Verminephrobacter eiseniae EF01-2: one gene and its partner. The protein of the gene in region 2 binds, or shares a complex with, the protein of the main gene of each other region. Links are inferred from orthologs where the notes say so. Each region holds a gene or a part of one and is shown on either strand. Other genes may lie near its edges.

The links. Proteins that work in one complex are often made in the same cells at the same time.
Region 1: the proteins of xseA (region 2) and xseB are in contact, whole or in part, in a cryo-EM structure (PDB 8TXR), measured with the Escherichia coli proteins. The link is inferred for Verminephrobacter eiseniae EF01-2 from one-to-one orthologs.

The regions. Positions count from the first base shown.
Region 1 is NC_008786.1:3,659,110-3,662,074, reverse strand. What follows is about bases 212-2,965. They hold xseB (exodeoxyribonuclease VII small subunit), read right to left. Parts: upstream 1,829-2,965; coding sequence 1,595-1,828; downstream 212-1,594. Other genes in these bases: VEIS_RS15945 (aromatic ring-hydroxylating oxygenase subunit alpha), read left to right, coding at 2,238-2,965; VEIS_RS28890 (hypothetical protein), read right to left, coding at 1,923-2,075; VEIS_RS15955 (polyprenyl synthetase family protein), read right to left, coding at 654-1,598; dxs (1-deoxy-D-xylulose-5-phosphate synthase), read right to left, coding at 212-576. Also shown: more of dxs, read right to left, coding at 1-211. UniProt on the Escherichia coli protein: Bidirectionally degrades single-stranded DNA into large acid-insoluble oligonucleotides, which are then degraded further into small acid-soluble oligonucleotides.
Region 2 is NC_008786.1:5,405,853-5,410,938, forward strand. Bases 1,169-4,129 are described here. They hold xseA (exodeoxyribonuclease VII large subunit), read right to left. Parts: upstream 3,336-4,129; coding sequence 2,001-3,335; downstream 1,169-2,000. Other genes in these bases: VEIS_RS23705 (Fe-Mn family superoxide dismutase), read right to left, coding at 1,217-1,798; VEIS_RS23715 (MotA/TolQ/ExbB proton channel family protein), read left to right, coding at 3,688-4,129. Also shown: VEIS_RS23695 (hypothetical protein), read left to right, coding at 1-129; VEIS_RS23700 (DUF192 domain-containing protein), read left to right, coding at 154-648; VEIS_RS29410 (hypothetical protein), read right to left, coding at 602-901; more of VEIS_RS23715, read left to right, coding at 4,130-4,338; VEIS_RS23720 (ExbD/TolR family protein), read left to right, coding at 4,335-4,769. UniProt on the Escherichia coli protein: Bidirectionally degrades single-stranded DNA into large acid-insoluble oligonucleotides, which are then degraded further into small acid-soluble oligonucleotides.

The sequences.
Region 1 (2,965 bases), 1.7 Mb from region 2 along the record:
GCGGTTGAGCGCGCCCACCGGGGGGCTGATGCTCATGTCGTTGTCGTTGAGCACCACCAGCAGGTTGCAGTCGGCCACGCCGGCGTTGTTCAGCGCCTCGAAGGCCATGCCGGCGCTCATCGCGCCGTCGCCGATGATGGCCACGGTGTGGCGGCTCTCGCCCTTGCGCTTGGCCGCCAGCGCCATGCCCAGCGCGGCCGAGATGCTGGTGCTCGAATGCGCCGTGCCGAAGGTGTCGTACACGCTCTCGCCGCGCTGCGGAAAGCCCGAGATGCCGCCTTGCTGGCGCAGCGTGTGCATGCGCTCACGCCGGCCGGTCAGTATCTTGTGCGCATAGGTCTGGTGGCCCACGTCCCATACCAGGCGGTCATGCGGCGTCTGGAATACATGGTGCAGCGCCACCGTCAGTTCCACCGTGCCCAGGTTGGAGCTCAGGTGGCCGCCGGTGCGCGAGACGCTCTCCAGCACGAAGCCGCGCAGCTCCGCAGCCAGCACCTTGAGCTGCGCGCGCGCGAGCTGGCGCAGTTGCGCCGGGTCGTCGATGGTTTCCAGCAGGGGAAAGGATGTGCTTGGCATTTACTATTTTTTGATAGCTACCGGTGCAGGAAATATCAGCACCAGAGGCCGGTCAGACAGGGGCGTCGAGAAGAACGTCAAGAGGGGCGGGACAGTACCATGTCGGCCAGCGCGGCCAGCGCACGGGTGTCGGGCAGGTCGCTGCGGAGCCGGGCCGCATGCGCGCCGGCCAGCAGTTCCCGGGCCTGGGCCTGGGCCCGTTCCAGGCCCAGCAGCGATACATAGGTGGGCTTGGCGGCGATGGCATCCTTGCCGGCCGTCTTGCCCAGCGTGGCCGAATCGGCCACCACGTCGAGGATGTCATCCACCACCTGGAACGCCAGCCCCAGCGCCGCACCATAGTCGGACAGCGCCCGATAGGCCGCAGGCGCGGCCTGGCCGCACACGGCGCCCATCAGCACGCTGGCCTGCAGCAGCGCGCCGGTCTTGAGGCGGTGCATCTGGCGCAACTGCCCTTCGGTGAGCCGCAGGCCGACGCTGGCCAGATCGATCGCCTGGCCGCCGGCCATGCCGGTCGAGCCCGCCGCACGCGCCAGCAGGCGGCACAGCGCGGCCTGCGTGGCGGCGGGGATGGGCATGTCCTCGGGCGTGAGCAACTCGAACGCAAAGGCTTGCAGCGCGTCGCCTGCGAGCAGGGCCCGGGCCGGGCCGAACCGCACATGCGCCGTGGGCTTGCCACGGCGCAGCACATCGTTGTCCATGCAGGGCAGATCGTCATGCACCAGCGAATAGGCGTGGATCAGTTCCACGGCGCAGGCGGCACGCAGCGCCGCCGCATCGTGCCAGGCGCAGGGTGCAGGCTGGCCGCTGCAGACCGCCTGATACGCGGCCAGCACCAGCAGCGGCCGCAGGCGCTTGCCGCCATCGAGCACGGCATAGCGCATGGCCTCGCCCAGCCCGGCGGGCGCGCCATGGCCCACCCATTGCGACAGCGCCTGCTCCACCTGGGCCAGGTGGTTTTGCTGCCAGCCGCCCAGGTCCAGCGGAGCCGCCGCAGCCGATAGCGTGGAAGCGGCGCTCATTGCTGGACCCAAGGTTGCAGCGGGCCATCATCGAGCACCTTGATCTGCTCCTGCACCGCATCCAGACGCTGGCGGCAAAAGGACAGCAAACTGGCGCCGCGCTGGTAACCGGCCAGCATCTGGTCGAGCGGCAACTGGCCCGACTCGATGCGCGCCACGAGTTGCTCCAACTCGTGCAGTGCGGCCTCGTAGCTGGCAGGTTCGGCGGGTGGGGCAGGAGCCTGGTGCATGGCGATGGGCGCAGCGCGGCGCGGGTGAAAACCGGTGATTCTAGGCGCAGCCCACCATGCTTGGCGGTCAGTAACCCTAGTGTCGCGTCACCGATCAGATGTCGTAGGTTGCGCGCAGCCATCGGCGCGCAGCGCAAGGCGCAGCGCGCCGCCCATACCGAGCGACCGAGCGTATTGGCAAGCGCTGCAACGCCGCGCTGCGCTTCGATGGCCCGCGCAGACAGACAGATGATCGGTAACGCGACACTGGTTTGCAATACAGGCCAAGCCAGGCCAAGCGCAGGGCGCCGCAGCAAGCCCGGCACCTATAATCGCGTTCCTTTCGGGCCGGCTGGCAAGCTGACCGGTTTCTTTTCCCAGATGCGCCCCGGCGCACCTCCCTGTGGGGAGTCTTTAGGTCAGGTCATCCATGTCTGATTTAAGTCTTCAACTGCAGCAGGCCGCAAGCCAACTACCAGTTTCGAGCTACTTTGACGCCGCGCTGTTCCAGCGCGAGCGCGAACGCCTCATGCGGCATGGCCCGCGCTATGTGGGGCACCAATTGGCCGTGCCCGAGGCGGGCGACTACTACGCGCTGCCCCAGGAGGGCGAGGGCCGCGTGCTGGTGCGCAACGACCAAGGCGGTGTCGAACTGCTCTCCAATGTCTGTCGCCACCGCCAGGCCATCATGCTCAAGGGCAAAGGCTCGCTGCACAGCCAGCAAAAGGGCAGCGGGGGCGGCCGCATCGTGTGCCCGCTGCACCGCTGGACCTACAGCCCGCAGGGCGAGTTGCTGGGCGCGCCGCACTTTGCGCATGACCCCTGCCTGAACCTCGATAACTACCGGTTGCGCTCGTGGAACGGTCTGCTGTTCGAGGACAACGGCCATGACGTGGCCGCCGACCTGGCCGGTCTGGGCCCACGCGCCGACCTCGACTTTGGCGGCCATGTGCTCGACCATGTGGAACTGCACGAGTGCCACTACAACTGGAAGACCTTCATCGAGGTCTATCTGGAGGACTACCATGTCGGCCCCTTCCACCCGGGCCTGGGCAGCTTTGTCAGTTGCACGGACCTGCGCTGGGAGTTCGGCAAAAACTACTCGGTGCAGACCGTCGGCGTGGCCAACCGGCTGGGCAAGCCCGGCAGCCCGGTATA
Region 2 (5,086 bases):
GCCGCTCCGATGGCCGCTCCAATCGCCGGTCAGGCACCGGCAGCCCGGGCCAGCAAGGCAGGCAAGACCGCCAAAAAGAAAACCCACAAGAAGATGGCCAAGAAAAAGGCGGCCCACAAGGTCGGCTGAAAGGCCGGGGATCGATCTGCGTCGATGACCGCTTTGCACCCCGCATCCCTGCGTCGCACCCGGCGCGCGCGCCGGGTATGCCGCGCCAGCATGGGCCTGGCACTGCTCGCGGCGCTGCTGGCCACCGCCCAGGAGGGGGCGCAACTGACGCTGCCACGGGTCGAACTGACGGCCGGCATGTACCGTATCGAGGCCCAGGTAGCCCAGGCGCCACAGGAGCGCCAGACCGGGCTGATGCACCGCCAGGAAATGCCGCAGCACGAAGGCATGCTGTTCGTGTTCGAGCAGCCGGCACAGCAGTGCTTCTGGATGAAGGACACCTTGCTGCCACTGACGGCCGCATTCGTTGCCGATGACGGCACCATCGTGAACCTCGCGGACATGCGGCCCCGGACGCTGGACTCGCACTGCTCGGCCAAGCCCGTGCGCTATGTGCTGGAGATGAACCAGGGCTGGTTTGCCAAAAAGGGGATCAGGGCCGGGGCCAGGCTCGGTGGCGCACCGTTTGCGCACAGGTGATCGGGCGCCGCGCCCAGAGCATCGGGTCGGAACCATGCGCGACGGCGGGCGCAGGCGGCGGCTCGAAGTCCCGCCATGCGTGCAGAAAGCCCAGTGTCGCGTCACCGATCAGATGTCGTAGGCTGCGCGCAGCCATCGGAGCGCAGCGCAAGGCGCATCGTGCGGCCCATACCGAGCGTATTGGCAAGCGATGCAACGCCGCGATGCGCTTCGATGGCCAGCGCAGACCGACCGATGATCGGTGACGCGACACTAGGCCCCCCTGCTTGCGCGCAACCACGCTGCCAAGACTATCGACGGATCGAACGACCGCCGTTCACTACGCGCCGGGCGCCAAGCCGTAGCGCGCACCCGCGCCAGTGCGTCCAGGTGGGTGCGGCGGCGTGGCCTGATCCGGACATCGGACTGCCGGTTGTGCCGCTTGCCAAGCCGCAAGACGCGATGGGCAGCCGGCATGTGGTCGCCCCCCGTCGCCACATGCCTTTGGCCACGACGGCGGGCGGCCAAAGGCCATTCGTCGTTGGCAGGTTACGGCACCAGGGCCATCGTTGGGGCCGTCCGCCGGGCCTCAGGCGAAGTTCGCCTGGGCAAACTGCCAGTTCACCAACTTGTCAAAAAAGGTCTCGACGAACTTCGGGCGCAGGTTGCGGTAGTCGATGTAGTACGCGTGTTCCCACAGGTCTACGGTCAGCAGCGCCTTGTCCTGCGTGGTCAGCGGCGTGCCGGCCGCGCCGGTGTTGACGATGTCGACGCTGCCGTCGGTCTTTTTGACCAGCCAGGTCCAGCCCGAACCGAAGTTGCCCACGGCGCTCTTGACAAAGGCTTGCCGGAAAGCGGCGTAGCTGCCCCACTTGGCGTTGATCGCTGCGGCCAGCGCGCCGGCAGGCTCGCCGCCGCCCTGCGGGGCCATGCAGTGCCAGAAGAACGTGTGGTTCCAGATCTGGGCCGCATTGTTGTAAATGCCGCCGCTGGATTTTTTGATGATCTCTTCGAGCGCCATGGACTCGAATTCGGTGCCCTTTTGCAGGTTGTTCAGGTTCACCACATAGGCGTTGTGGTGCTTGCCGTGGTGGTACTCCAGGGTTTCCTGGCTGTAATGGGGTGCCAGCGCGTCGATGGCATAGGGCAGCGCAGGGAGGGTGTGTTCCATGGTGGGGTTTCCTTGTGGTGTGAAATGGCGTGCCGCCGGACGCGGCCTGAAGGGGGCATTGTAGGAAGATCGGCCGGCAGGCGGTGGCGCGTGCTCGGGAAACACCCCGGGCCTGTTGGGCCGTCCGATCAACCGCTGCCATCGCTGCCATGACAGCGCGCCTTGCCCCGGCGCGAAACGCATCGGCTTCCATGGGGTGCGGCTATTGGCGGGACGGCACACCAGCGCCGCTGCGCGGGGCCACGGTCACATCCACCGTGCCGTCGGCCAGCGTGGCGCGCAGTGCCGCGCCGGGCCGGGCTTGGCGCACCCGGGTCACGGCCTGTCCGCCGGTGTCGGTCAGCAGCGCGTAGCCGCGCTGCAACACCAGGCGCGGGTCCAGCAGTTCCAGGTGCAAGGCGGTGCGTTCGAGCCGCTCGGCATGTTGCCCCAGGCGCCGCCGCAGTTGCTGCGGCAGTTGGGTCTGGAGCGCTTGCTGCGTTTGCCCAAGCTGCTGCATTTTCAGCAGCACGCCATGGCGCATGCGCTGGGCCAGGCGGGCCAGTTGCAACTGCTGGCCGGCGACCAGGCCGGACGGTCGGCCCAGCCGCGCGGCCGCCTGGTCGAGCCGCTGGTGGCGCGCATCGAGCTGGCGCTGCGCGCCGTCCCGGATGCGGCCGACCAGCAAGTCCAGCGCCGCCAGCCAGAATTCGCGCGGCTGGGCCACCAGTTCGGCCGCTGCCGTGGGCGTGGGCGCGCGCAGGTCGGCACAGAAGTCGGCGATGGTGAAATCGGTCTCATGGCCCACGCCACTGACCAACGGCACCGGGCTTTGCACGATCATGCGGGCCAGTTGCTCGTCGTTGAAGGCCCACAGGTCTTCGATCGAGCCGCCGCCGCGCACCAACAAGATCACATCGATCGCCGGCGTATCTGCTCCGGGCGCCGCTGCTGCCTGCGCCAGGCCATACAGTTTTGCCAGCGCCGCAATGATGGTCGGCGCTGCGGCCACGCCTTGCACCTGCGCCGGCACCAGCAGCACCGGGATATGCGGCACCCGCCGGCGCAATGCCGTGACCACGTCGTGCAATGCCGCCGCCCCGGGCGATGTGACCAGGCCAATGCCACGCGGCAGCGCAGGCAGCGGGCGCTTGCGCGCGTTGTCGAACAGGCCCTGCAGTTCGAGCCGCGCCTTGAGTTGCAGGAACTGCTCAAACAGCGCCCCCTGCCCGGCCTGCTGCATGCCCTCGACGATGAACTGCAGTTCCCCGCGCGCTTCATACACCCCGAGGCGACCGTGCAACTGCACCAATTGTCCATCGCGCGGCGCAAAGTCGAGCCCGCTGGCGGCGCGGCGGAACATCGCGCAGCGCAATTGGCCATGCATGTCCTTGATCGAGAAATAGCAATGCCCGCTGGATGCGCGCGTCAAGCCCGTAATCTCGCCGCGCACCGCAACGGGATTGAAGCGCACCTGCAGCGCATCAGCAATGGCGCGGCACAGCGCGCCAACCTCCCACACACGGGCCGCTGCGATGGGGTCCGGGCGCTCAAACATGAGACCCGATGGGCTTTGGCGCGGTGTTCAAAATGCGAGTACTCCACAGAAACTGGCGAGCGGCGGGCATACCCCATGCCGCCCCGGGAACCGTCCGAAAAACACCAGCATACGTGTAAGTTGTTGATTTATATGGATTTTTCACTGCCTGATTTTTCATCAATCTGTTGCAAGCACGGCGCGGCGCCGCTTCGCGAGGTTCTCCAACCGGGTTGCCCACAAAGTTATCCACTGTTTTTGTGGGTGAACGAGGCGGCAGACAGATGCTCGGCCATGTCACGTTTGCTGACCCGAGGCGGCGCGCCGGCTGGGTCATAATCGCCGACTGTTTTCATCTGTGCGGGAGTGAGATTTGCTGTCCATCATACAAGCTGCAGGCTGGCCCATCTGGCCCCTGATTGCGTGTTCCGTCCTGGGACTGGCATTGATTTTTGAACGCTTCGTGGCCCTGAAGACAGCCCGCGTCGCCCCCCCCCGATTGCTCGATGAAGCCATCACCGTCTCGTTCAAGGCCCTGCCCCCCCCCGATGTGGTGAACCAGCTCGCCCAGAATTCGGCCCTGGGCGAAGTGCTGGCCAGCGGCCTGCGCGCCCTCAACAGCAACCCCGCGTGCAGCGAAACCGAGCTGCGCGCAGCCATGCAAGGCACGGGGCGCGCCGTGGCGCACCGGCTGGAAAAATACCTCCCGGCCCTGGCCACCATCGCCTCCGCCGCCCCTTTGCTCGGCCTGCTGGGCACCGTGATCGGGATGATCGAGATCTTCGGCTCGCAGGCCGGCCCGGGCGACATGGGCCAGGCCATCGGCGGCAGCAACCCGGCCATGCTGGCGCACGGCATTTCGACCGCGCTGTACAACACGGCGTTCGGGCTGATCGTGGCCATCCCGGCGCTGATCTTCTGGCGCTACTTTCGCGCCCGCGTCGATGCCTACCTGCTGACGCTGGAACTGGCCGCCGAGCAATTCGTGCACCACATGCTGCAACTGCGCCAGATAATGCGATGAACTTCCGCACCCTCTGCCGCGACGAACCCGAGATCAACCTGATCCCGTTCATCGACGTGCTGCTGGTGGTCCTCATCTTCCTGATGCTCACCACCACCTACAGCAAGTTCACGCAATTGCAACTGACGCTGCCCGTGGCCGACGCCGAGCAGCAGCGCGACCGGCCCCGGGAAGTGATCGTTTCCGTGGCTGCCAATGGCCGCTATGCGGTCAACCAGACCGGCGTCGACGGGCGCAGCCTCGAGGCCATCGTGCAAGCGTTGCGCAGCGCCACCCCGGCCGGCCGCGACAGCGTGCTGATCATCAGCGCCGACGCCATGGCCTCGCACCAGTCCGTGGTCACGGTGATGGAGGCCGCGCGCCGCTTGGGCCTGGCCCAGATCACGTTTGCCACGCAGTCCTCGGCCTCGGCACGGGCCAGCGGTCGCTGACCGGCATGGGCGCCTTGCGGCCGCAGCCGCCCCGCATGCCGGCAGGGCATGTTGCGCCAGCGTACTGGCAAAAACGCGGCCTGGCCGCCTGGGCGCTGTGGCCGCTGGCACAGTTGTATCGCGCCCTGGTGGCAGCGCGGCGCGGGCTGTACCGGGCCGGATGGCTCAAGGCGCAGCACCCGGGCCGCCCCGTCATCGTCGTCGGCAATGTGATTGCCGGCGGAGCGGGCAAGACCCCCGTGGTCATCGCCCTGGCGCGCCACCTGCAGGCGCGCGGCCTGCGCGTTGGCGTGATTGCACGCGGCCATGGCCGCAGC